3 regions of the Streptomyces sp. NPDC090083 genome follow, and region 3 is predicted to be linked to each of the others. Evidence: riboswitches for the same ligand, from Rfam matches in the RefSeq annotation. Region 3 holds a riboswitch; each other region holds the start of a gene.

Region 1 (6,882 bases), on a different contig from region 3:
GCGGCGCGACAGGCGACCTTTCCCTCGCACCGCCCGCTCGTCCAGCTCGACCACATCCTGCTGAACGGGCTCGGCGAGGACGCCGCAGGCGGGGTGCGGGCACCCAGGACGGCGATATCGGATCACCGGCCGCTGGTGGTGGAGCTGTCCCTCTGAGGCCCGTGCGCCCTGCGAGTCCGGTGCGTCAGTTCCACAGGGGGTAGGTCACGACGTGCGCGAACTTGTCCGGCCGTGCCGCCGTGTACGTCAGGCTGATCTGGCCGTACTGCTGCACCTGGGGGTGCCGCTTCCAGGTCTGCGGGGTGTCGAGGCGGACGACGACCGGGTACGAGTGGAACGTGCCCGCCGCGCAGTAGGGGACGCAGTCGTTCACCATGTTGACGCCCGTGGCCGTCGCGGAGGTGTCGTTCCAGGACGTCCAGTGCAGCGATGTGAGGCGGCTGTTGCCGTCCCCGCACGCGAGCGTGAAGTCGGTGGGGCGCACCTCGGGATGCCACAGGCAGTCGACGAGCACGGGGCCCCGGAACGGCCGGTGGGCGGCCACCGGCTCCGTCCGCACCGACGCCGCGGCCGAGCTGCCGACGGCCGGTGCCAGCAGCGCGGCGGCACACAGCGTGACGACTCCGACCATGGTGTGTTTGTACATGTCCGCTCCCGGCCGCCTGTTCGTCCTCGTCGCCCCGTACTCGTAGCGGCGGTGGACCCGCCCGCCGAGGCACACGATCTCGTCTCCCTGTCGACGCTACGACCGTGTCGGCGGTTCCACCACTCGTACGGACCAACGACACGCCAGTACGAGAGTGGCGGGGCGGGCGCGATCGGGGCCGGGAACGCCCGGCCCCGGGCGGATCAGGCGGGCCGCACGGCGCCCCGGATGGCGGCCGAACCGGCGTAGAAGATCGACTCCTCGCGGATCGGCGTACCCGGGCTCGGTGCGTGGATCATCAGGCCGTTGCCGGTGTACAGGCCGACGTGGTCGACGCTGTCGTGAAAGAACAGCAGGTCGCCCGGATGGATGTCGGTGAGCGGGACGAGCGTGCCGGCGCTCGACTGGTCCTGCGCGGAGCGCGGCAGGTGGACGCCCGCGGCCTTCCAGGCGGCCTGGGTGAGGCTGGAGCAGTCGTACGCGTCGGGTCCGGCCGCGCCCCACAGGCAGGGCCTGCCGATCTGGGCGCGGGCGAAGGCGAGCGCCGTGGCGGTCTTGCTCTGCGTGCCCGCGTCCGGTGCGACGGGCACGGGCGCGGCGACCGTCGGGCTCATGGCCGGAGCCTCCGGGAGGATGATCTCCGGGGTCATGGCCGGAACGGCGGCCGCGGTGACCTCGGGCGCGAGGAGCGGGGCCGCGGCGAAGGAGACCTCGGCGGCGGGCGGGATCGGCTGCCACTCCTGCTGCGGAGGACGCCAGTCCTGCGGGGGCGTCGGGTACGCGGCCGGCTGCTCCGGGATCAGGGGCAACTGGCCGGTCGACCAGAGCTGTTGCTCGGGCATGGCGGGCATCTGCGGCGCGGACCAGGCCTGTTGCTCGGGCGCCATGGGCGTCTGCCCGGTGGGCCAGGGTGCTTCCGGGGCGGTCACGATCGGCGTCTGGCCGGTCGACCACGTCGGCTGCGGCGCGGCCACGACGGGCATCTGGCCTGTGGCCCACGGCTGTTGCTCGGGTGCGACGGGCATCTGGCCGGTGGGCGCGGCTTGTTGTTGGGACACGACCGGCATCTGCCCTGTGGAGGCGGCCTGTTGCTGGGCCACGATCGGCATCTGCCCGGTGGACCAGGTCTGTTGCTGGGGTATGGCGGGCAACTGGCCCGTGGACCAGAGCTGCTGCTGCTCGGCCACCATCGGCATCTGACCGCTGGACCAGGGGGTCTCCGGAGCGGCGACGATCGGCATCTGGCCGGTCGACCACGTCGGCTGCTCGGGGATCACCGGTGTCTGCCCGGTCGACCAAGTCGGCTCAGGGGCAGGCCAGTTGGACTCGGCGGCGGGGGGCCAGGTGGCCAGCGCGGGGGCGGCCGGTTCGGCGCGCGGCGCGGCGATGGACGGGAGCAGATTCAGGTCCGCGGTGAGCGGGTCGAACGCCGGTGCCGGTGCCGGGGCGAACTGCTGCGGCTGGGGCTGCGTGAAGGTCGGTGCGGGTGTCATCTCGACGGCGGGCACGGCCGGCAGGTCCAGCATGGTCGGCTGAGGCAGCTGCGGAGCCTGCGGCATCTGCGGCACCTGGGCCTGAGGCGCCTGTGCCTGGGGCGCTTGAGGCGCCTGCGGAGCGGCGGGCAGCAGCTCGGCGACCGGCCGGGCGGTGGACTCGGCGACGGGCGCGGCGAGTTGCCGGCCGGCGATGCCCGGTCCCGGTACGGAGGTTCCCGCGGTCAGCTCGGCGACGGCACGTCCGGACTGCGCTTCGGGTGCCCGCCCGCGGCCGTCGCCCTCGGGGCGTCGCTCGGACCGCTCGGAACGGGCCGCCGCCGGACGGGCCGGATTCCTGCCGGGCGGCAGGATCGCCGGTACGGTCGGGCCGACTTTGGCCCGCGCCCGGTCGAACAGCTGCCGGGTGGCGGCGTCGAGGGCGGGGTCGGAAGGACGTGAAGCGCCGGACCGGGGTTCGACCCGCTTGCGCGGACCTCCGGACATCGCACGGGTGGCGTTGTAGTTCCCGGTGGCCGTCTCGGCCCTGTCGTAAAGGGAGTTGATCCGCCGCTGGACTTCGTCACGGCTGGGTCGGTCGTCCACGGTGGGGCCACTGCCTCCGGTGCGCGTACTTCGTTCTGCCGGCATGGCAGACGTGCTCCTTCCGTAACGCGCTTACCGGGTTAGCTGTCGGGTTCGGGCGGTCGATCACGGAAGGTGTGCCCTACGGCCCTTGCCCAGAAGGGCAGTTGGGCCGATTCACCCCAAGTCGGTTGGGTCCCCGGCTCCGGCTGTCGCGAGCGACGCACCGGATTCAACGCGAGCCGCGCGGCCCGGCGCTGATCGCCGGTGTTGGTCGTACGGCCTGGGCGTCAACCTAGCCAACGTGTGTGCCTCGTGTGAAGGTTGAAGCGCGATATGTCCGATACGTATTTGTGACCTTTACCTCCTCCTGGGCGGGACGAGGGCTCCTGGGCCCACCGCGCAGGGAGCTCCATAAGAGGTCGCTATGAATTTTTGGGACGGTTGAACACACCGGGACGCGGTTGCGTATTGGTGCGGGGGATTTCCATGCCGGGACGAGCCGGGCCGACCGATACGTGTAGGAGCAACTTCCTTGGCACGCAACACGCGCAGACGCCCCACGGGCGCACGACGCGCGACGATGGCAGCAGTCGCCCTGATGCTGGGCGGCGGAGGACTGGTGGCGGCGAACGTCTACGCGTCGGCGTCCGAGGGCTGGGGCGGTGACACGACCAAGCAAGCCTCTCCCGACGCGGCATCGGACGGTGCGACGATCGACTGCCCGGACGTCGGGACCCAGTTGACGACGGTGCCCGACGCGGCGAAGACCGAGGTCGACAACCAACTCGCGCTTCTGGACCAGCAGATAACCGAGGCGTACCAGAAGCTCAAGGACTCCACCGAGTCCATCCGCCAGGACGCCTCCTTCGCCGACAACGCGATCATGAATCCGCTGAAGGAGAAGCGGTCCGCGACGATCGCCCGGATCAACGACGCCATCGCGCGCGTCGGCGACCGTCCGGAGGGACTCGACGCGCTCGCCGGCTGCACGCTGATCGCGCCCACGAAGTCCGACGACCAGAGCGGCGACGGCAACGGCGACGGCAGCGGTGACGCCACCGGCAGCGCGGGCGACCAGAGCGGTCAGCCCGGTCAGGGCCAGCAGGGCAACCAGCAGTCCACCAACGGGCCCGTCGCCTCGGACTACGCGGACATCACCTCCGTACAGCCCAACGTGAACGCGGCGCAGGACCAGGCCGACGCCTCCCGCGGCACGTTCGTCACCGCCTGCGGGGTGAACGAGAACGGTCTGTTCAACTCCGACAACGTGATCGTCGCTCCCGGAGTGACCAACGGCGCTCACCACTTCCACGACTACGTGGGCAACCAGTCCAACAACGCGTTCGCCAGCGACGACGACCTGGCGAAGGCGAAGACGAGCTGCGAGAACCAGGGCGACAGGTCCACGTACTACTGGCCCGTGCTGCGCCTCCAGAACGGCAAGCAGGAGCGCGACGCCGACAAGCCCGGCGGCGGCACCGAGGGCAACTCCGGTCAGATCGTCACGGCCAAGGCGGCCACGCTGACGTTCGTGGGCAACCCGAAGAGCAAGGTCGTCGCGATGCCGCGCCTGCTGCGCATCATCACCGGTGACGCCAAGGCCTTCGTGAACGGTCCGGCCAACGCCAACGCCTCCTGGAGCTGCACCGGGTTCGAGGACCGGCAGCTCAAGGACAAGTACCCGCTGTGCCCGTCCGGCAGTGACGTGGTGCGCACCTTCAAGTTCCAGAGCTGCTGGGACGGCCGCAACATCGACAGCGCCAACCACCGCACCCACGTGGCCTTCGAGGCCGCCGACGGCACCTGCCCCGACGGTTTCGAGGCCATCCCCCAGCTGGTCCAGCGGATCGTCTACGACGTGAAGGCGCCGAGCCTCCAGGACGGCGGGAAGACGACTCCGCTGTTCGCGGTGGACTCGTTCCCCGAGCAGCAGCACAAGCCCGTCACCGACCACGGCGACTTCATCAACGTCTTCGACGAGGGCCTGATGAAGGACATGGTCAACTGCATCAACAACGGCGAGAAGTGCGGCGCCGGCACGGGCAACGACCCCGGAGGCTCGGGCAACGGCAACGGCAACGGCAACGGCGGTGGCGGTGGCTCGGGCTCCGGTGAACCGCAGGAGTCCCCGACGGCCACCGACAGCGCCCAGCCGACGGCCTCCGCCACCGCGTCCGACGAGCCCGCCGGGAACGGCGGCAACGGCGGTAACGCCGGGAATGGTGGCAACGGCGGGAACGGCGGAAAGGGCGACGACGGAGGGAAGGGTGACAACGGCGGCCAGGCCACCGCGGATCCCGCGACCAGCGCGCCCGACGACCAGCCCACCGACGTGCAGACCACGGACCCGGGATCGCTGACCACCGCCGTCTCGGTGCCCAAGGCCGACACGAAGACCGAAGGCTCCAAGGCGACCCCGACCCAAGGTGGTTCGGACGACAACGCCGGTTCCGGTGGCGAGGTCGGCACCGCCGAGACGACGCCGCCCGCCGCGAGTTCCGGTGGCGAGAGCTACGCCGCCGTGAGCCCGAACGAGCCGCAGGCGCAGGGCGGGCTCGCGGAGACCGGCGCGAACCTGTGGCCCGCCGTGGCCGGCGCGCTGCTGCTCGTCGCCGGGTTCGTGGTGCTCTACCGGAGCAAGCGCGGCGCCCGCTGACACCCCGCACGGCTGTGATCGACCGTGGCCCGGTCACCCTCACTCGGGTGACCGGGCCGCGGTGCGTTCAGGGTGTCCGGATCAGACGGCCGGTGCGGGGTACGTCGGATACTCGACCCCGGTGACGTGCTGGACGACCCGGACGACCTGGCAGGAGTAGCCGAACTCGTTGTCGTACCAGAGGTAGAGGATCGCGTTGTCGCCGTCGACCTTGGTGGCGCCCGCGTCGATGATCGAGGCGTGGCGCGAGCCCATGAAGTCGCTCGACACCGCGTCGGGGGCGGTGGTGAAGTCGATCTGCCGTTTCAGCGGGGACTTCAGCGAGACCTCGCGGAGGTGGTCGAGGACCTCGGCACGGGTGGTCTCACGGCCGAGTCGCAGGCTGAGGATCGCGATCGAGACGTCCGGCACCGGGACGCGGATCGAGCTGCCGGTGATCGGCGCCTTCAGGTCGGGCAGCGCCTTGGCGACGGCGGAGGCGGCACCGGTCTCGGTGATCACCATGTTCAACGGCGCCGACCGGCCGCGGCGGTCCGCCTTGTGGTAATTGTCCAGCAGGTTCTGGTCGTTGGTGAACGAGTGGACGGTCTCCACATGGCCGCGCAGCACACCGTACTCGTCGGCCATCGCTTTCAGCGGCGGCACGATCGCGTTGGTGGTGCAGGACGCGCAGGACAGGATCCGCTCGTCCGGCTTGATCGTGTCGTGGTTGACGCCGTGCACGATGTTCGGGACGTCGTCCTTGCCGGGCGCGGTCAGTACGACCTTGTCGATGCCCGGCCGCAGGTGCTGCGAAAGCCCCTGCCGGTCACGCCACTTGCCCGTGTTGTCGATGAGGATGGCGTCCTTGATGCCGTACGCCGTGTAGTCGACCTCGGACGGGTCGCCCGCGTAGATCACCTTGATCTCGTTGCCGTTGGCGACGATCGTGCTGTTCGCCTCGTCCACGGTGATCGTGCCCTGGAACTGGCCGTGGATCGAGTCGCGGCGCAGCAGCGAGGCACGCTTGACGAGGTCCTGCTCCCCGCCCCGCCGTACGACGATGGCCCGCAGCCGCAGACCGTTGCCCGAGCCGGACTTCTCGATGAGCAGGCGGGCGACCAGGCGGCCGATGCGCCCGAAGCCGTAGAGGACGACATCGCGGCCCTCGCGGCGCTCGACCTTGTTGGCGCCCGTGGCACCGGCGACGGCCTCGGCGGTGAACTCCTCGGCGGACAGGCCGCGTTCGTCGGCTCGGTGGGTCGCGGCGAGCATGCCGATGTCGATCTGCGAGGGGCCCAGGTCGAGGGTGGTGAGCGTCCGCAGGTAGGGGAGGGTCTCCGTGACGGAGAGTTCCTCGCCGTCGATCTGGCGGGCGAACCGGTGGGTCTTGAGGATGCTGACCACCGACTTGTTGACCAGGGAGCGGCTGTGCAGCAGGACGGTGACGTCGCGCTCGCGGTGCAGCTTCCCGATCATCGGGATCATCGACTCCGCGATCTCCTCGCGGGTCTTCCAGTTGGTGAACGAGTCCTCGTTGA
Region 2 (6,882 bases), 1.1 Mb from region 3:
GGTCCAGCTCCGCCGGGGTCGCCGACTGCTCCGCCTCCGGCCCGGCCGGGGTCGCGGTGTGCCAGTGCCGGTCGACCCTGCCTCCGAAGGGGCGCCACCACGGGTCCGTCGTCAGGGTGCCGCCCGGCTCGAACGGCTCGCCGGGCCTCGGTGTGGCCACGGCCTGGCCCGCCGACTCCCCCGCGTCCGCGGTCCACTCCCCGGGCTCGGCCCATGGGTGCAGCGCCAGGTTGAACGTGCCCCAGTGGATCGGCAGCAGCACCCCGTGCGGCTGACCGCCCTGGAGGTCGAGGTGGGCGCGCAGGCCCTCCGCCGGGGTCATGTGGATGTCGGGCCAGAACTCGCTGTACGCGCCGATCTGGATCATCGTGGCGTCGAACGGGCCGTGCGCGGCGCCGATGTCCTTGAAGCCGTCGAAGTAGCCGGTGTCACCGCTGTGGTAGATCCGGTGCTCGTCACCGGCGACCACCCAGGAGGCCCAGAGGGTGTGCTGGGTGTTGCGCAGCCCGCGCCCGCAGAAGTGGCGGGCCGGGGTCGCGGTCAGGGTGAGGCCGCCGACCTTGGTCTCCTCGTGCCAGTCCAGCTCGCGCAGCCGGTCCGGGGACACGCCCCAGTGCTCCAGGTGCGCGCCGACGCCCAGCGGGACGGCGAACAGGGTGTCCGTGCCGGCCAGCGCCTTGATCGTGGGCATGTCCAGGTGGTCGTAGTGGTCGTGCGAGATGACGACGACGTCGACCGGGCCGAGCGCGGCCAGCGGGAGGGGCACCGGGTGCAGCCGCTTGGGTCCCGCGAACGGGAACGGGGAGCAGCGCTCGCCCCAGACCGGGTCGAAGAGGACCCGGTGGCCGTCGATCTCCGCGAGCACGCTGGAGTGGCCCATCCAGGTCAGCCGCAGGCCGGTCGCCGCGGGTTTGGCCAGGTCGGCGAGGGTGGTGGCGTGCACGGGCAGGATGCCGGTGGGGGCGCGGCGGGCGCGCTCCTCCTTGTCGAGGTAGGACTTGCCCATCCCGCGCATGGCGCCGCCGGAGGGGCGGACGCTCGTGTTGCCGCCGGGGTTCTGGAAGACCCCGTCCTTGAAATGGGGGGATCTACGGATGCGTGCCAGGCGCTCGCCGCTCGGGTCCGCGCCGAAGGCCTCGGGCTGCAGCGCGCGGAGCCCGGAGCTGAGGGTACGGATTCCGGTCACGGTTCCTCCAGGTGGAGTCGGTCAGGCTTTCCATTATGGTCGACCCCTGTGACAACGCCGTCGCATCGGCTTCACGGAGCCCGCTTTCCAAAGAAAGCCCAAAGTTCCGCGCCGGGGGACGACACGGCGGGCGGGGACCCGGCCTCGTACGGAAGGGGCTCGACCTCGTACGGAAGGGGCCTGACCCCGCTCCGGAGCGATCCGGTCCCGCGTTGACAGGACCGGACACCGCTTCCGATACTGACTCGCCGTTCAGTAACCGCTGTCCGGTCGACCGCTTCGGCACGCGTCCTGCCGGCCGGTGCCCCGAGGAGCTCGTATGACCGCCCCCTTGATGTCGCTCACCTGGACCGACCACGTCACCGGCCGCCAGGGCTTCCTGGTCGTCGACCGGCTGGTGCGCGGGGTGTCCAGCGGGGGCCTGCGGATGCGGCCGGGCTGCACCCTCGCCGAGGTCACCGGGCTCGCCCGGGGCATGACCATGAAAGAGGCTCTGCACTACGACCCGGAGGGCCGCTACGTCCCGCTGGGCGGCGCCAAGGGGGGCATCGACTGCGATCCCCAGGACCCGGAGTCGTACGGCGTCCTCGTGCGGTACCTGCGCGCCATGCGGCCGTACATCGAGAGCTTCTGGACGACGGGTGAGGATCTCGGGCTCACCCAGGACCTGGTCGAGCGGGCCGCCGCGGAGGCGGGGCTCGTGTCGTCGATCCAGGCCGTGTATCCGCTGCTCGACGACGAGACGGAGGCACGGCGGCGGCTCGCCGACGCCTTCGCGGTCGAGGTGGACGGCATCGGTCTGGACGAACTGGTCGGTGGCTGCGGGGTCGCCGAGTCGGTGCTCGCGGCGCTGGACCGGGCGGGCGTGCCGTACACGGGGACGCGGGTCGCCGTGCAGGGCCTGGGCACCATGGGCGGGGCCACGGCGCGGTTCCTCACGCGCGCGGGGCTGACGCTCGTCGCCGTCGCCGACATCAAGGGCACGATCGTGAACCCGGGCGGGCTGGACATCGACGCGCTGCTCTCGGCCCGGGACGCGTACGGCACCGTGGACCGTGCCGTGCTGCGCCCCGGCGACCTCGAACTGCCCGGTGAGGACTGGCTGTCGGTGGACGCGGAGGTCCTGGTCCCGGCGGCGGTGTCGTACGCGGTCGACACCACCAACCAGCGGGGAGTCACCGCCCGCTGGATCGTCGAGGCCGCCAACATGCCGGTCCTCCCGGAGGCGGAGGAACTGCTCTCCGCGCGCGGGGTCGTCGTGCTGCCGGACGTCGTCGTGAACTCCGGGACGAACGCCTGGTGGTGGTGGACCCTCTTCGGCGACATCGGCGCCGACGCGGACGAGGCGTTCGCCCACACCCGGCGGTCGATGCGCGCCCTGATCGACCTGATGCTGGCCCGCGCGGAGGCCGACCGGACGACTCCGCGCGCCGCCGCGCACGCGATCGTCGCGGACCGGCTGCCGGTCATCGCGGAGCGGTTCGGCTGGTACCGGTGACGTACGGGGCGATACCCCAGTGGGCGACGGATTAGGGTGACCGCGTGGCGAGAGTGCGGTTGGGCGTGGCGGAGCGGCGGGCGGAGTTGCTGCGTGCCGCCGTGGAGCAGATCGAGGAGCGGGGCGTGGCGGCGGTCAGGATCGCCGACGTGGCCTCTGCGCTCGGGGTGAGCAACGCGCTGGTGCTCTATCACTTCTCGACCAAGGAGAAACTGGTCGCCGCCGCGTTCGCCTTCGCCGCCGAGGACGACCTCGCGCATCTGCGCAAGCTCCTCGGCCGCCGTACGACCGCGGTGCGCCGGCTGCGGGCAGCGGTGCGCTGGTACGCGCCGACCGGGCAGGCCAAGGGGTGGCGGCTGTGGATAGAGGGCTGGGCGGCGGCGCTGCGCGAACCCGCTCTCCTGGACGTCACGCGTGATCTCGACCGGCAGTGGAAGCGGGCCCTCGCCGAGGTCGTCGCCGAGGGGGTGACCGCGGGCGAGTTCCACTGCCCGGACCCGAGCGGTGCGGCGCTGCGCCTCACGGCCCTCCTCGACGGCCTCGCCGTACAGATGACGGCGTACGCCGGAACGGTGTCCCGGGCGCGTGCCCTGGAGTGGGTCGACGAGGCGCTCGCCCGTGAACTGGGGCTCGACCGGGCCGCGTTGACGACGTCCTGATCGACCTCTCCCCTGGCCTCGCCTCAGGCCACCGCCTCGATCCGCATCTTGATGGCGTCGGGAGACAGCGCGCCCTTCGCCTCCGCGTGGTCGCCCGAGGACTCGCCGCGCAGGCGGCGTCCGATCCACGGCACCAGGTACTCGCGCGCCCAGTGGACGTCGTCGCGCCGGATGTCGAGCGGGCCGCGCGGCGGCAGCGGGGGCCAGGGCTGGTCCGGGTCGGCCGGGACCTCCACGCCGAGGACCTGTCCGGCACGGAGCGCCACGCGCGTGTGCCCCTCGGGAGAGAGGTGCAGCCGGTCGCCGTCCCAGGCTCGCCGGTCCTGGATCGTCTTCAGGGACCACAGGTCGAGCACCGGGCAGCCGTAACGGTCGGCGATGGCGCGCACATGTCCGTTGTAGGTGGCGATCTTGCCGCGCAGGTGCTTGAGCACGGGCACGCCCCGGGTGTCGAAGCCGGTCGTCACCATGACGGTGCCGACGGCGCCGGTGAGGTCGGCGACCGCGCGCTCGAAGCGCTCGGCGACCTCGTCCGGGTCGGTGCCGGGGCGGATGATGTCGTTGCCGCCGGCGCAGAAGGAGACCAGGTCGGGGCCGATCTCCTTGGCCCGGGTGAGCTGGTCGGCCACGATCTGGTCGAGCAGCTTCCCGCGCACGGCGAGGTTGGTGTACGCGAAGTCGCCCTCGGGCCGGCGATCCGCGAGCAGTACCGCGAACCGGTCGGCCCAGCCGACCATCGCACCGTCGGGCCCGGGGTCGCCGACGCCTTCGGTGAAGCTGTCCCCCACCGCCACGTACGACCCGATCACTGTTCTGCTGTCACTCTTCGAATCGTTAGCCACGGCAACCATAATTCACCCTCGCCTGTGACCTACGCGATCGTATTTAGGGGTTGACGGACGGTGAGATAAGCCACTCGTAAAGGGTTGTCCAAAGTCGGAATAACTCTCTGACCAGGGGCGTTGATGCCGGAACTGCCATACGCCGAAGGCCGGACCCGGGGATCGGGGTCCGGCCTTCGGTGATGTGGGGTGCCCGTGCCGGGCCCGATGTCAGCCGACGGTGACGCCGTGCGAGCGGAGATACGCGACCGGGTCCACGTCCGAGCCGTAGTACGGCGTGGTCCGGATCTCGAAGTGCAGGTGCGGTCCCGTCACGTTGCCGGTCGCGCCGGAGAGGCCGATCTGCTGGCCCTCGGTGACGGTCTGGCCGGCCGAGACGGACAGCTGCGACATGTGGGCGTACTGCGAGTACTCGCCGTCCGCGTGGCGGATGACGACCTCGTTGCCGTAGGCGCCGTCGTAGGCCGCCGAGACGACCGTGCCCGCGGCGACCGCCTTGATGGTGGTGCCGGTCGGGACGACGAAGTCGACGCCCGTGTGGTAGCCGCTGGACCACATGCTGCCGGCGACGCGGTAGCCGGTACCGATGGTGCCGCCGGCCACGGGCAGGCCGTAGCCGGTGGAGGTGCTGGTGTCGGAGCTCTGCGTGGCCGACGACTCCTTCGAGGAGGAAGAAGCGGAGGACGACGAGGAAGACGAGGACGACGACGAAGTGCCGGACGGCGTCGACGACTTGGCCGTGTCCGTCCCGCTCGTCGTGGCCTTCTCGCCGAGGGAGAGCTTCAGGCCCGGGTGGATCATCGACGGGTTGCCGCCGATGGCCTCGCGGTTGTCGCGGTAGATCTTCTTCCAGCCGCCGGTGACGTCCTGCTCCTCGGCGATCTTCGAGAGATAGTCGCCCGACTTCACCGAATACGTCGTGACGCGCGCCGACTTGGCGGAGGTGGACTTCTCGGCCGCCGTCTTCTCGGCCGCCGGAACGGACTGAACCGCCTTTTCCGGAGCGGACGTCGTGGTCGCCGCATGGGCGCCGGTGGCACCCATGAGCGGAAGGGCGAGTGCCGCGCCGCCGGTTCCGGCGACGGCTATCGAGCGGGTGAAGCGCTGGGGCTTCGGGCGGCGGTGCTTACCCTTCGCGGGCATGGCGAATTCCTCTCCGGCGCCTGCGAGGTGAGCTGTCGGGTTCGGGCTGGAGATGCCCGGCCGCGCACGGGACGCGGCTTAACCCCGAGCCCGTTCCGGAGACCGGAACAGGCGTCTTGCCTGTGGGTCCCCCGCTCCTGCCGCATACGGGTGAGTGGATGCGAAGTCCGGTCGGCGGCAGGACTGGGCGTCCGTCCGGATTGGTGGCGAACGTAAGCGAGGAAGACGCAAAGGGACAAGCAGGAGGTTCCACGGATATGCGTTTCTTGTGATCCGCCGGAGGAATTCACCGTCACCCTCCGTGAATTCCCCCGGGACTCCGCTCTTCAATTCCCCAGCGGAAGCTTGTCAATTACGTGAACATGACTAACGACGCACGGTCACGGATATGACGCTGCTCACGTACACGAACCCCAGGTTCCTTTATTCCAGAGCGAGTTGGAACGAAGGCTGCAATTGGGACAGAAGGATCAGATGCGACGCAGTCGGAGAACCGTCGCATCCAGGTCACCGCGCAGACCGGTCCGCAGTCCGTGGTGCAACAGCACGGCACCCCGGTGGACTTCGCCCGTTTCGAGGCATTCGTACGACGCCGTCGGGTCGAGCCCGCGCAGCCGGAGCGCCAGGAGGGGCTCGCCGTAGTGCTGTGCCTGAAGGAGGGCGAGGACGACGGTCTCGTCGCCGCGGACGTACTGCACGGCGCTGAGTCCGCCCGTCGGCGGGCGGAGCCGGTGGAGGTCGCCGTGCTGCACCAGGGGCCGGATCTCCTTGTAGAGGTCCACCCAGCGGCGGGCCTCGGCGAGCTCCTCCTCGGTCCACTCCGAGAGGTCGCCGCCCACGCCGAGCACACCGGCCATGGCGCTCACGAACCGGAAGCGCAGGCTGCTGACGCGGCCGTTGAGCTGGGTGTTGGGGCTGTCGGTGACCCAGGCGGCCATCACGCGCGCGGGGTGGATCTGGCTGAAGCCGTGCTGGATGGCGAGCCGGTCCAGCGGGTCGGTGTTGTCCGAGGTCCACACCTGGTCCGTGCGGCTCATGACACCGAGGTCGATCCGGCCGCCGCCGCCCGAGCAGGACTCGAAGGCGACGCCCGGGTGGGCCGCCCGCAACCGGTCCAACAGGCCGTACAGGGCGCGCACATGGTCGACCCAGAGGCGCTGCGGGTAGCCCTCGCCCGGCCAGCCCGCGTCGGTGAAGCAGCGGTTGAAGTCCCACTTCACGTAGTCGATCGGGGCGCTGGAGAGCAGGCCGTGGAGCTGTTCCCAGAGGTATTCCTGGACGTCCTCGCGCGCGAGGTTCAGGACGAGCTGGTTGCGGAACTCCGTCCGCTTCCGCCCCTCCTGGTACTGCACCCAGTCGGGGTGTGCGCGGTACAGGTCGCTGTCCGCGTTGACCATCTCGGGCTCGACCCAGATGCCGAACTGCATGCCCAGGGCGTGCACGCGGTCCGCGAGGGGCTTGAGGCCGGCGGGGAAGCGGTCCGGGTTGGGCGTCCAGTCGCCGAGCCCGGCGCGGTCGCCGGTGCGGGCGCCGAACCAGCCGTCGTCGACCACG
Region 3 (6,882 bases):
GCACGCCGTCGAGGTCCTTCCACTCCTCGGGGAACGCCTTGTTCACGGCGTACAGGCCACCGGTGAAACCGGCGTCCCTGATGTTGTCGAGAACGCTGCGGCCCACCCCTCCGGGGGAACGGCCGACACCGACGACCGCGACCGAGCCGGGCACCAACAGCCGTCGTACGGACCGCGCTTCGGCGCGCTGTTCCCGCGCGCGCTGCACGGCGAGGGACCGGTCGGTGGGTTCGAGGTCGAACTCCAGGCGGACGACACCGTCCTCGAAGCTGCGCTTCTGGGTGTAGCCGGCGTCCGTGAACACCTTGATCATCTTGTTGTTGGCGGGCAGCACCTCGGCGGCGAAGCGGCGGATGCCGCGCTCGCGGGCGACGGCCGCGATGTGCTCCAGGAGGGCGGACGCGACGCCCCTCCCCTGGTGGGCGTCCTGCACGAGGAAGGCGACCTCGGCCTCGTCGGCCGGGGCGGAGGCGGCTCGCCCGTCGGCACTAATGCGGTCATAGCGTACGGTGGCGATGAACTCGCCGCCGACGGTGGCCGCGAGTCCCACCCGGTCCACGAAGTCGTGGTGCGTGAAGCGGTGGACGTCCTTGGCGGACAGGCGGGGATACGGCGCGAAGAAGCGGTAGTACTTCGACTCGTCGGAGACCTGCTCGTAGAAGCTGACCAGGCGATCGGCGTCGTCGACGGTGATGGGCCTGATGCGCGCGGTACCCCCGTCGCGCAGCACCACGTCGGCTTCCCAGTGGGCGGGGTACTCGTGCCGGTCCGACGAGGTCTGCATGGGGCCCAGCGTACGGCTCGCGTCCGACAACGGCGCGAGGCAGTCTGTGGGGAACAACAGCGCGCGGGGAGTGGGGCCGAGGCCGCGGTCCGACACCCCGTTCCGGGCGGTCCTGCGGACCGGTCCGGGCTCGCTTCACGTGTGGGAAACTGGTCTAGACAACCCTGAGACTCTGAAGGGCAGCATCACATGGCTGAGCGCCGCGTCAACGTCGGCTGGGCGGAGGGCCTTCACGCCCGCCCCGCCTCCATCTTCGTCCGGGCCACCACGGCCTCGGGTATCCCCGTGACGATCGCCAAGGCCGACGGCAACCCCGTCAACGCGGCCTCCATGCTCGCGGTCCTGGGCCTCGGCGCCCAGGGCGGCGAGGAGATCGTCCTCGCGTCGGACGCCGAGGGCGCGGACGCGGCCCTCGACCGCCTCGCGAAGCTGGTCGCGGAAGGCCTCGAGGAACTCCCCGAGACCGTCTGAGCGTCACCCCATTGAGGGGCGCGGCGCTTTTGGCCAAAAACCCGATGCGCCACAACCTCGAAGGGCTCGTCCGAATTACCGGGCGAGCCCTTCGCATTTCCATGTGCGGGCAGCTTGAATAATCCCCCGCGAATTGACCCCTCTTTGTATACGGTGCCCGTGTTAATGCCGCAGACCCGACATGTTTACGGGAGGTTGCGAAGTCCTCACACGGTCCGTGGCGCCCGCGGTGTTCGCAGGGTTCGCGGCGTTCGCCCCGCCGGGAAAGCGCAGCCGGTGCGCGGTGCCCGCGCGCTCGGTGTGCAGGGCGGTGATCGCCCGGGCGCGCTCGGCGTCGCCGCGGGCCACGGCGTCCACGATGGCACCGTGCTCGGCCCAGGACTCAGCGGGGTTGGCCGGGGCGTCCACCACGTACATCCAGGCGATCTTGTGCCGCAGCTGGGTCAGCATCGAGGTCAGCGCAGGGCTCCCGGAGGCCTGGGACAGCGTCTCGTGGAACCAGCTGCCCAGGGAGCGCAGATCCTCGCTGTTGCCCCGCCTGGCCCGCTCCTGCCCCAGCCTGACGAGGCCGCGCAGCACCTTGAGGTGGGCCTCAGTGCGCCGCTGCGCGGCCCGTGAGGCGCCGAGCGGCTCCAGCAGCATCCGCATCTCCAGCAGGTCGGCGGCCTCCTGCTGGGTCGGCTCCGCGACGCACGCGCCCGCGTGCCGCCGGGTCACCACGAACCCCTCGGCCTCCAGCGTGCGCAGGGCCTCCCGGACGGGAACGCGCGAGACCCCGTACCGGCGCGCGAGGAGTTCCTCCGTGAGCCGGCTGCCGCGCTCGTGGACACCGGCGACGATGTCGTCCCGGATCGCCGTGCATACCGAGTGCGCCGGAATACGCATGTCCGACCTCCGCCTTAATCCCCGTGAAACGTCGACGATTGACGTGTGTTCGGTGACTCTATTGCAGTGAGCGGGAATTTCCGATGGAGGGCCGGAATCCATGCATATTTTTTGGACAGGAGGGCTCCGGAAACGCCGAAAGCCCCGGCCGGGCGGGCCAGGGCTTCGGGAAGTGCGGTGCCGTGTCGTCAGACGTCGACGCCGTGCTTGCGGAGGTAGGCGACGGGGTCGACGTCCGAGCCGTACTCGGCGGTGGTGCGGGCCTCGAAGTGGAGGTGCGGTCCGGTGACGTTGCCGGTCGCCCCGGAGAGGCCTATCTGCTGGCCCGGGGTGACGCTCTGGCCGACGGAGACACCGATGGACGACAGGTGGCCGTACATGGTGTACATGCCGTCGGCCATCTTGATCACCACTTGATTGCCGTACGAGCCGCCCCAGCCGGCCTCGACGACCGTGCCGGAGCCGACCGCGTGGACGCTGGTGCCGGTCGAGGCATGGAAGTCGACCCCGGTGTGGGCGCCGGAGGACCAGAGGGAACCGCCGGTCTTGTAGCCGGTGGAGACGTACGAGCCGGTGACCGGGGCGACGAAGGCGTTGAGCCTCTTGCGCTCGGCGGCGCGGGCGGCGCGCTCCTTGGCCTCGTGCTCCGCCTTGGCCTGAGCGGCGGCCCGGAGCCGGGCGTCCTCCTTGGCCTGCGCCTCGGCGGCTGCCTGCTGCTGGGCGGCGGCCTGGGCGTCGATCTTCTCGGCCACGGAGTCGCCGATGGCGATGACGGGGGTGAGCCCGGTCTGTTCGGCGGCGGGCTCCGAGGCGAACGCCGGGGCGCTCGCGAGGGTGCCGACGACGCCGGTGGTGGTGAGGGCCGCGACGCTCGCGACGCGCACGGTGGTGCGATGGGTCCTGCCCGGGCGGCGGTGCTTCCCGGTGGCGCGCGTGAACGCCATGGAGTGGCTGGTCCTTTCCTTCCTTCTCGCCTACCGGGTTAGCTGACGGGTTCGGAGCAGGAAGGTCTCCTACGGACCCCCTTCACGGGCGTCCGATTCACCCCAGGGACATGGGTCCCCGGCTCCCCTGGCTCGCGCCGTACGGGGACTCGGCGATGACTGTCCGGTGCCGCGAGTGCGGCGCGGTGCCTGACGGACAGCCGGACCGACGCTAAGGGGGGCCACTTTCAATCCCCAAACGGATCACGGTTTTTGTTGCACACGCCACAGGGCAGACAGGCAACCTCTCCCCCAATTCGGACAATAGGGGGCCCTGGTGACTCTTCAGTCGCCAGGGCCCCCACACGCGCGTGCCGCTCGCCGGCCCGCTACGGGGTGTCTACTCCGCCGGGACGACGGTCACTTCGCCGATGCCGAGCGCCTCCACGGGCGCCTTGATCTGCTCCGCGTCGCCGACCAGGACCGTCACCAGACGGTCCACCGGGAAGGCGTTCACGACCGCCGCGGTGGCCTCCACCGTGCCGGTCGCGGCGAGCTGCCGGTACAGCGTCGACTGGTAGTCGTCGGGCAGGTGCTGCTCGACCTGGTCGGCCAGCGTGCTCGCGACGGCCGCGGCGGTCTCGAACTTGAGCGGCGCCACCCCGACGAGGTTCTGCACGGCGACGTCGCGCTCGGCGTCGGTGAGACCCCCCTCGGCGAGGGTGCGCAGCACCGTCCACAGGTCCTCCAGCGCGGGACCGGTGTTCGGGGTGTCCACGGAGCCGCTGATGGCGAGCATCGCGGCGCCGGTGCCGTCGGGCGCCGAACGCAGCACCTGGCCGAACGCCCGCACACCGTAGGTGTAGCCCTTCTCCTCGCGCAGGACGCGGTCCAGGCGGGAGGTGAGGGTGCCGCCGAGGCAGTACGTGCCGAGCACCTGGGCGGGCCACAGCCGGTCGTGCCGGTCGGCTCCGACGCGGCCGATGAGCAGCTGCGTCTGGACGGCGCCGGGACGGTGCACGATCACGACCCGCCCGGTGTCGTCGGCGGTCACCGCCGGCACGGGGCGCGGCTGCGCGGAGGAGCCCGTCCACGACCCCAGGGTGTCGTCGAGCAGCGCGTCCAGGTCGATGCCGGTGAGGTCGCCGACGACCACGGCGGTGGCCGTCGCGGGGCGGACGTGCCGCTCGTAGAAGGCGCGGACGGACGCCGAGTCGATCTTCTCGACGGTCTCCTCGGTGCCCTGGCGCGGACGCGACATGCGCGAGGTCGCCGGGAAGAGCTCCTTGGAGAGCTCCTTGGCGGCGCGGCGCGAGGGGTTGGCCGTCTCGTGCGGGATCTCGTCGAGGCGGTTGCGGACCAGCCGCTCGATCTCGCTGTCCGCGAAGGCGGGCGCCCGCAGCGCGTCGGAGAGCAGGCCGAGGCCCTTGGCCAGGCGTGAGGCCGGGACCTCCAGGCTGAGGCGCAGCCCGGGGTGGTCGGCGTGCGCGTCGAGCGTGGCACCGGAGCGCTCCAGCTCGGCGGCGAACTCCTCGGCGGAGTGCTTGTCGGTGCCCTCCGAGAAGGCGCGCGCGGTGATCGTGGCGACACCGTCGAGACCGGCGGGTTCGGCGTCCAGGGGCGCGTCCAGGAGCACCTCGACGGCGACGACCTGCTGGCCGGGACGGTGGCAGCGCAGGACGGTCAGGCCGTTGGCCAGCGCGCCGCGTTCGGGGGCCGGGAAGGCCCACGGCTTGGCCTCGCCGGCCTGGGGCTGCGGGTGGAATTCCATCGTGGCGAGCTCGGTCACTTGGCCGCCTCCTCGTTCTCGTCGCCGGCCTCTGCTTCGTCGTTCTCGTCCGCGGCGGGCTCGTAGACGAGCACCGCGCGGTTGTCGGGGCGCAGGCGGGCCTTGGCGACCTCCTGGACCTCCTCCGCCGTCACGTCGAGGACGCGCTGTACGGCGGTCAGGGCGAGCTGCGGGTCGCCGAACAGGACGGCGTACCGGCACAGTTCGTCGGCGCGGCCCGCGACCGTGCCCAGCCGGTCGAGCCACTCGCGCTCCAACTGGGCCTGGGCGCGCTCCATTTCCTCGGCCGTGGGGCCCTCCGCGGCGAACCGGGCGAGCTCCTCGTCGATGGCGGCCTCGATGACGGGCACCTCGTAGTCACCGGACGTCTTCACGTCCAGCCACCCCAGGGAGGGCGCTCCGGCCAGCCGCAGCAGTCCGAAGCCGGCCGCGACGGCCGTGCGGTCGCGTCGTACGAGGCGGTTGTAGAGGAGGGAGGACTCGCCGCCGCCGAGGATGGTGAGGGCGAGGTCGGCCGCGTCGGACGCGCGCGTGCCGTCCTCCGGGAGGCGGTACGCGCACATCAGGGCGCGGGACGGGACCTCCTCGACGACGACCTCGCGCAGCTCCCCGCCCATCGTGTCGGGCAGCGCGCCGTCACGGGGTGCGGGCTTGCCGTCGTGCGAGGCGATGGACCCGAAGTACTTCTCGATCCAGGCGAGCGTCTGCTCGGGGTCGATGTCGCCGACCACGGACAGGACCGCGTTGTTGGGCGCGTAGTAGGTGCGGAAGAACGCGCGCGCGTCCTCCAGGGTGGCCGCGTCCAGGTCCGCCATCGAGCCGATGGGGGTGTGGTGGTAGGGGTGGCCCTCCGGGTAGGCGAGGGCGGTCAGCTTCTCGAACGCGGTGCCGTAGGGCACGTTGTCGTAGCGCTGGCGGCGTTCGTTCTTGACGACGTCCCGCTGGTTCTCCATGGACTCGTCGTCCAGGGCGGCCAGCAGGGAGCCCATGCGGTCGGCCTCCAGCCAGAGGGCGAGCTCCAACTGGTGGGCGGGCATGGTCTCGAAGTAGTTCGTGCGCTCGAAGCTGGTGGTGCCGTTGAGGGAACCGCCGGCGCCCTGCACCAGTTCGAAGTGACCGTTGCCCTTCACCTGTCCGGAGCCCTGGAACATCAGGTGCTCGAAGAGGTGAGCCAGGCCGGTACGTCCCTTGACCTCGTGGCGGGAACCGACGTCGTACCAGAGGCACACCGCCGCGACCGGGGTCAGGTGGTCCTCGGAGAGCACCACGCGCAGACCGTTGGCCAAGCGGTGTTCGGTCGCTGTCAGGCCGCCGGAGCCTGCCTCGGCGGTGGCCGTGTGACCCATGGGCATGTACGTCCCTTCCATCGCGGATTCTCTGGCTGGAAACGCAGAAATCCTGCTCGTCCCGCCACTGTATGCAAGCGCGCGGACCGTGGGCGAAGTTCCCGGCGGACGTACGCCGAGAGCGAGATCGCGTAGCCTGCGGGCAGTCGCACACATGGACTCACGCGGCAGCCGTCGGTGACGGACCCGAGCGGGCAACGCCGGGTCCTGGTCCGCGTTGTCAGTGCCGCGGTCCACAATGGTTCACGTCAAGACCCCGTTCACGCTTCAGCAAGAGTGAGCCGAAGGGGAGCGACCCCCAGGCGAGCGACCAGAAAAGAGGAGCCGGCAGCGATGGCCCGCCGCAGCACGAAGACCCCGCCGCCCGACGACTCGTTCGAGGAGCGGATCCTCGACATCGACGTCGTCGACGAGATGCAGGGCTCCTACCTTGAGTACGCGTACTCGGTCATCTACTCCCGCGCCCTGCCGGACGCCCGGGACGGCCTGAAGCCCGTTCACCGCAGGATCGTCTACCAGATGGACGAGATGGGCCTGCGCCCCGACCGCGGCTACGTGAAGTGCGCGCGTGTCGTCGGCGAGGTCATGGGCAAGCTGCACCCGCACGGGGACGCGTCGATCTACGACGCCCTCGTGCGCATGGCCCAGCCCTTCTCCATGCGCGTGCCCCTGGCCGACGGCCAC

What was found. Region 3 has a riboswitch for cyclic di-AMP ahead of ACIPTO_RS05230 (M23 family metallopeptidase). Riboswitches for the same ligand answer to the same signal wherever they lie in the genome.
Region 1: another riboswitch for cyclic di-AMP. It lies ahead of ACIPTO_RS36945 (NlpC/P60 family protein); the one in region 3 lies ahead of ACIPTO_RS05230 (M23 family metallopeptidase).
Region 2: another riboswitch for cyclic di-AMP. It lies ahead of ACIPTO_RS00910 (peptidoglycan DD-metalloendopeptidase family protein); the one in region 3 lies ahead of ACIPTO_RS05230 (M23 family metallopeptidase).

The regions. Positions count from the first base shown of each region.
Region 1 covers NZ_JBIVED010000014.1:196,299-203,180, forward strand. Annotated here, with positions in the region: gene ACIPTO_RS36935 (endonuclease/exonuclease/phosphatase family protein) at 1-156, shown strand, start outside; gene ACIPTO_RS36940 (hypothetical protein) at 185-646, opposite strand; gene ACIPTO_RS36945 (NlpC/P60 family protein) at 850-2,769, opposite strand; cyclic di-AMP (ydaO/yuaA leader) riboswitch at 2,778-2,951, opposite strand; gene ACIPTO_RS36950 (DUF1996 domain-containing protein) at 3,287-5,362, shown strand; gene ACIPTO_RS36955 (glyceraldehyde-3-phosphate dehydrogenase) at 5,444-6,882, opposite strand, start outside.
Region 2 covers NZ_JBIVED010000001.1:218,440-225,321, forward strand. Annotated here, with positions in the region: gene ACIPTO_RS00890 (MBL fold metallo-hydrolase) at 1-1,186, opposite strand, end outside; gene ACIPTO_RS00895 (Glu/Leu/Phe/Val dehydrogenase dimerization domain-containing protein) at 1,506-2,684, shown strand; gene ACIPTO_RS00900 (TetR/AcrR family transcriptional regulator) at 2,729-3,343, shown strand; gene ACIPTO_RS00905 (SGNH/GDSL hydrolase family protein) at 3,367-4,152, opposite strand; gene ACIPTO_RS00910 (peptidoglycan DD-metalloendopeptidase family protein) at 4,396-5,328, opposite strand; cyclic di-AMP (ydaO/yuaA leader) riboswitch at 5,333-5,495, opposite strand; gene ACIPTO_RS00915 (alpha-galactosidase) at 5,799-6,882, opposite strand, start outside.
Region 3 covers NZ_JBIVED010000001.1:1,281,551-1,288,432, forward strand. Annotated here, with positions in the region: gene ACIPTO_RS05215 (GNAT family N-acetyltransferase) at 1-784, opposite strand, end outside; gene ACIPTO_RS05220 (HPr family phosphocarrier protein) at 974-1,255, shown strand; gene ACIPTO_RS05225 (GntR family transcriptional regulator) at 1,418-2,140, opposite strand; gene ACIPTO_RS05230 (M23 family metallopeptidase) at 2,329-3,084, opposite strand; cyclic di-AMP (ydaO/yuaA leader) riboswitch at 3,097-3,249, opposite strand; gene ACIPTO_RS05235 (M16 family metallopeptidase) at 3,464-4,852, opposite strand; gene ACIPTO_RS05240 (pitrilysin family protein) at 4,849-6,204, opposite strand; gene ACIPTO_RS05245 (DNA topoisomerase IV subunit A) at 6,532-6,882, shown strand, end outside.